One region of the Bacillus sp. JJ1127 genome, then DNA from elsewhere that is predicted to be linked to it. Evidence: a T-box and tRNA genes for the amino acid it is inferred to sense, from the RefSeq annotation. Region 1 holds a T-box; the other holds one or more tRNA genes.
What was found. A T-box is a leader RNA that pairs with one kind of tRNA and senses whether it is charged. The one in region 1 lies ahead of argS (arginine--tRNA ligase), so its partner is inferred to be a tRNA-Arg.

Region 1 (3,219 bases):
TCCCCTCAACTGATTAAAGTTTCGCTTTAGATAACTGATAATCCTAGACAATCATTCTTACATCTCTTCCGGAGCACCCATTCCAAGTAATCGCAATCCCTCTTTTAATACAATCGTTACTGCATAAACAAGTGCAAGTCTACTTTCCTTCTCTTGACTATCTTCTAAAATCCGAACATTTCCATAGTATTTATTAAATGCTTGTGCCACATCTAACAAGTACTTCGCAATATGTGAAGGTTCATTTTTGGAAAAGGCTGTTTCAATGACTTGCGGAAATCTATTCAATAGTTTTACTGTACTCCAACTATAATCGTCACTTAATTCAAAAGTTTCTGTTTCAAATTCGATATTTTCTTTTCTTAATATGGAACAAGCGCGTGCATGTGTATACTGAACATATGGTCCTGTTTCTCCTTCAAATTTCAACATTTTTTCTAAAGAGAATTCAATATTGTGCATACGTTCATTTTTTAAATCATGGAAAATGATTGCCCCAACACCAACTTGTTTTGCAACTTCTTCTTTTTGTTTTAAGTCTGGATTTTTCTCTTCGATATTCTGCTTTGCAAGCGCAATCGCTTCTTCTAATACTTCTTCAAGTAATACCACTTTTCCCTTACGCGTGGACATTTTTTTACCATCTTTTAAAATGAGTCCGAACGGTACATGCGCCATTCCGTCTACCCATTTATAACCAAGTTTCTTTAATACGGTGAAAAATTGTGTGAAGTGTAAGCTTTGTTCTGCTCCTACTACATACAGCGCTTTATCAAATTCATATGTGTTTTGACGATACAAGGCAGCTGTTAAATCACGCGTTGCATAAAGTGTAGCCCCATCTGATTTTTTAATTAAACACGGCGGCATATCTTCTTTTTCTAACTTAACAACTTGCGCTCCATCTGATTCTTCTAATAACCCTTTTTCTTCTAAAATCTCAACAAAATCATCCATTTTATCATTATAGAAAGCCTCTCCTTGAAAGTTCGTAAATTCAACTCCAAGGAGTTCATAAATACGCGAGAACTCTTTTAAAGATTCGTGACGGAACCAGTTCCATAAAAATACTGCTTCTTCATCATTGTCTTCTAATTTCTTAAACCATGCACGTCCTTCTTCTTCTAGCTCTGGATTCTCTTTCACTTCTTCGTGGAACTGAACGTATAACTTAAATAACTCACGAATCGGGTCTTCTTTTACAAGTTCTTCATTTCCCCATCTTTTATATGCGGTAATTAATTTTCCAAACTGCGTTCCCCAATCACCAATATAATTGATTCCTACAACCTCATATCCACACTTTTCAGCGATATGTTTTAAAGAATTCCCAATCATCGTCGAACGTAAATGTCCCATGGAGAAAGGTTTCGCGATATTTGGTGAAGAGTAATCGATTACTACTGTTTTGTCCTGCCCAAAATGGCCCTGTCCATATTCTTCTTTTTCAGCTAAGATCATTTTTAACACATCATCGCTTACTATGTGACGATTGAAAAATACATTCACATACGGTCCAACTGCTTCTACTTTCGTAAAAAATGGATCATCTAATTTTTCTGCGATTTCCTTTGCGATAACTGCTGGTGCTTTTTTGTATTGTTTCGCAAGCATGAAACAAGGAAATGCTGCGTCTCCGAATTCATCTTGTTTTGGTGTTTCAATTAAATCAATAATTTCTTCTAAGGATAAATCTGAGGATAAGATACTTGATAAACTTTTTGCAAATTGAATTTTATACTCCATATTGCTCCCTCCTTATTTTTTAAAACACAAAAAACTCGTCTCTAAAAAAGAGACGAGTTATTACCCGTGGTACCACCCTTGTTGTTCAATTCGAACCACTTTCCCGTTTATAACGAGGACAGGGGGCCCCGGCTTACTCTACTATTCATTTCAAGCAGCATCTCCGAAGTGCGCTTCATCCTCTTCTCCGTACTAGGCTCTCACCAACCCTAGCTCGCTTTACTTCTGAAGAAGGACTACTCTCTTCATCTACGACATTATATATAATTGATTATTGCTTATTATACATCTTTTCTAATAATTAGCAAGTTTCAATTACACCAAAATGAAATTTTGCACTTTTACGCTTATAAACAAAGAAATTATGTCTTTCAAATCGCGTACTACGGAAATGATCCTTTAGAACAACACGTTTTCTAGCAACGCGCTTTGCCTCTCTAATTGTTTCATCTGTGACATCATTATATAATGCAAAGTGTTTTAAACCTCGAATACCATCCGATTCAATTACAGTTTCTTCAAACATTGGATCGAGATAGACAATGTCATAACTATTATCTTCACACTGTTTTAAAAAGGTGAAGTGTTCTGTTCGCTTTACTGTAATGCTGCGCATCGCCTCATCAATTTCGGAAACTCCAGAATACCAATTTTGTAAACCTTTTTCCATTACATAAGCCATATATTGATTGCCTTCAAGACCTATTACAGCCCCTTCTTTCCCAACAATATAGCTTGCTACAATACTATCCGATGCCATACCAAGCGTGCAGTCTAACACCGTCATTCCCTTTTCTAACTTTGCAGCTTGTACAAATGGATCATGTTCTCCTCTCATTAATCTCTTCACACGAAACATTGCAGAGTTGGGATGGAAGAAGAACGATTCTTCTGTACCTTTTGGATAAATTGCTAATCTATTCTTTCCTACGACAAGCACATCTTGTTCATGCTGTTCATGTAATTTGTACACAGGTATATCATTACGCATTACAAAGGAGCATTCTAGTTCTTCCGCTACCTTTTTTGCATAAGCCGTCATTTCCTCATTTGTTCGTCCCGCTGTTGTTACAATCATCTTTTCACCTCGTATATAAAGAAAAAAGGAAGAATCACTTCTCCCTCTTTTTAGCAATGCTTTTCAAAAGCCTGTTCTAAGTTATTAATGATTTCTTCCATTGTTGCTCCTTCAATTTCATGACGATGGATGAAGTGAACAACTTCGTTACCTTTTAATAACGCCATAGATGGTGAGGATGGAGGAATATCTCCGAAGTACTCACGCATTGTTGCAGTCGCTTCTTTATCTTGTCCTGCAAATACAGTTACAAGATGGTCAGGCTGTTTTTCAGAACGTACAACCGCTTGACCAGCTGATGGACGAGCTAAACCAGCTGCACAGCCACAAACAGAGTTTACAACAACTAATGTTGTACCTGTCACATTTTCCATATATTCTTTTACAGCATCTTC
Region 2 (3,219 bases), on a different contig from region 1:
TCGGCATGTTGCGTTCATTCATTTGTAAAACGAGGCGATCACCATCTTTTTTCACGGCCATATCAGGAACAATATAAAGCGGCTTCTCAGAAGAAAACGCAAGTCCTGGTTTCGGCTGCAATGATGTAATACAATCAACAGCTGATTGTAATTCCTCGTTACTACATTTCATAACCTGGATCAATTTTCGCCAATCTTTCTTAACAAAATATGAGAAATATTCATCCACAATCATTTCTGAGAGTGTATCTTTCGTTTGTAAGCGCTTCAATTGAAGGGATAGACATTCCTGAATATTACGCGCTCCTACCCCTGCTGGCTCTAGCGACTGGACAAGCTTCATAGCACAGTCCACTACATCAATCGGCGCAGCAAGTAGTTCTGCTAATTCTTCATTTGTTTCTTGTAAATAACCATTCTCATCCATGTTCATAATGATGAAAGAAGCTGCTTTTCGCTGTTCTTCATCTATTTTATAATACTGTATTTGATCTAATAAATGTTGCTGAATCGTTGTCGAATCCACACTATAAATTTCCATTTGATTGTCGATTTGTTTGCTTGTACTTTTACTTTTGCTTGAGCTCTTTTTCTTCTCCCTCTCAAAGCCACCTAACTCAATAAGGGGATTCTCTAACGATTGCTCATACAAAAACTCCGTTAACTCCTGTACATTATATTGGAGCATTGTAATCGCTTGTCTTAACTCTTGTGTCATGGCCAAACGTAAGCTTTGTTCTTGTAAAAGACTTGCCTTCAAACTAATCTCCCCCTTGTTTCTATTGTACAATAAGTTTGTTAAAAGGAGAATCCTGTGCAGATACCCATTCCAAAATATTATTAATTTATATGTATTAATGAAATATCCATCTTACAACCGAAAAATGAATAATATTGAAAGAAAACAATAAAAAAAAACATATAAATGCAAATTGAAAAAAACGGCATAAAACCTTTCTTTTTAGGTGGGAGAGAGCATCCGACCATGCATAGAAACGGTCATGCCATGTTAAAACAAAAAAGAGAACGAATGCAGTTCACCTTTTGTTCTTCAGAGCAGCGACTTATACGTTTGAAAATCAAAGTGGACATATAGAACATTTTTATTACCACATACTAATAGTAAATGTTATTACTAGATATAACAAGAGAGAAATAAAAAAAGTCCTAACCTACAAATGTAAGTTAGGACTTTTTGACGCGCCCAGAGGGATTCGAACCCCCGGCAGACGTGGTACCGGAAACCACCGCTCTATCCGACTGAGCTATGGGCGCATTATCATAAATTCTACAGCAAAAGGATACCTTTTATCCTATCGCGCACTGTTTATTATACGATATCTTCGTTTTGGAAGCAATTACTTCTTATTTCGCAATTCCTGAATAACTCCCAATACAATATGCGGCCTACATCGCGTAATGATGTAGGCCGCCAATAATTGAACGATATTATTTATGCAAATGATATGGAACTGTTGTAATGACTATATCTTTATGACGAATAAACCACATTCGTAAAAGAAGTGCACTCTGGTTATGTAATACATGATGCCACCATTTGTGCGAAATGAATTGCGGAATAATAATATGGATGTGTCCTCCCTCAGCTTCTTGTTTCGCCTCTATTGTTTTAATAAGGCGATTCAACGGTTCAAGTAGAGAACGATATTTACTGCGAAGAACTACCAGTCTACAAGGAGTCCCCCATTCTTTCCACTCTTTCTCCATTTTATTTATAGACGCCTCATCGAAACCAACATATACAGCAATCGGATCAACATTTAGACTTTTCGCAAAGGATATCGTGTTGTTCACAACACGATGAACACCTGACACTAAAACGAGCGTGACTACACCGCTTGCTTCTGGACGTATCGTTTTCATATCGATGCGCAATTCTTCTGCAACATCTTCATAATGCCTGTGAATGGACATTGAGATGAAAATAATAATAGGCAAGACAACTAATACAACCCAAGCGCCGCCCGTAAACTTTGTAACGGCAAAAATAACAGCAACAATTGATGTAATCACGGCACCAACTGTATTAATCGTAAACTTGATTTTCCAATGCGATCCTTTTACTCGTTTCCAGCGGCGCATCAAACCAATTTGCGCTACTGTAAACGAAAGGAAAACACCGATCGCATATAGTGGAATTAACGCATTCGTATGCGCATGGAACGATATAATTAAAATACATGCTAGTGATGCTAGCACAATAATTCCATTCGAATATCCTAAACGGTCTCCACGATTTGTTAAACTTCGAGGCAAAAATCCGTCTGCCGCTACAATCGCAGCAAGCTGAGAAAACCCTGTAAATGTAGAGTTTGCCGCTAAAATTAACACTATAAACGTAAACCATATAATTACTTGATATAAAATTCCATGTCCAAAATACATGCCAGCTAACTGCGACAACATCGTGTTGTGTGGGTCTGGCGTAATACCTTTCGCATACAGATGATACGAAAAGCCTAAAAGTGTCACAGCTGTGATCGAACCTAGAGCGATATACGTTCTAATTGCGTTTTTTTGCTGTGGTTCTCTAAAAATAGGAACTGCATTTGAAATCGTCTCAATTCCTGTAAGTGCTGAACAAGCTGAACTGAACGCTTTCAAAATTAGTAAAGTTGTTAAGCCCTCTGGAACTGTTCCAAAGCTCGGTGTACTTGGTTGAATAAACCCGTGACGCAGTTCATCAAAAAATCCCGTAAAAATTAAAATTAACATACAAATCATAAAACCGAATGTCGGCCAAGCAAAAACGCGAGCTGATTCTGCTAATCCGCGTAAGTTCACAAGCACTAAGATAATGACGCATAAGATTGCTAAAATCGTTTCATATGGAGCGACTACAGGATACGCAGAAGAAACCGCTTCTATAGCTGCAGATACAGATACAGCTACGGTCAACACATAATCAACGAGCAGCGAACTAGAGGCAACAAGAGAAACCCAGCGCGGCTTGAAATTATCTTTCGCGATAGCATACGCTCCCCCGCCGTTTGGATATGCCAAAATCCCCATAATATACGATACAATCAAAATTGCCAAAAGAACGATAGTAGAAATGGTAATCGGCAAGATTAACCATTTCGCATCAGGACCAAGCCCAGCAAGCTCTGTCATTCCTGATTCCGGTCCATATGCAACAGATGAATACAAATCCGCTGAAAGGATTGGCAACGCAATTAACCAAAATAGTTTGTTATG

Region 2: it has a tRNA-Arg gene. The T-box ahead of argS (arginine--tRNA ligase) is inferred to sense a tRNA for this amino acid. The anticodon was not compared.

What each region holds. Positions count from the first base shown of each region.
Region 1 is NZ_JBALQK010000157.1:8,517-11,735, reverse strand. It holds gene argS (arginine--tRNA ligase) at 58-1,746, opposite strand; T-box leader at 1,792-2,007, opposite strand; gene V7183_RS15995 (class I SAM-dependent methyltransferase) at 2,048-2,824, opposite strand; gene V7183_RS15990 (BrxA/BrxB family bacilliredoxin) at 2,875-3,219, opposite strand, start outside.
Region 2 is NZ_JBALQK010000145.1:15,902-19,120, forward strand. It holds gene rpoN (RNA polymerase factor sigma-54) at 1-760, opposite strand, end outside; tRNA gene V7183_RS14780 (tRNA-Arg) at 1,200-1,275, opposite strand; gene V7183_RS14785 (APC family permease) at 1,450-3,219, opposite strand, start outside.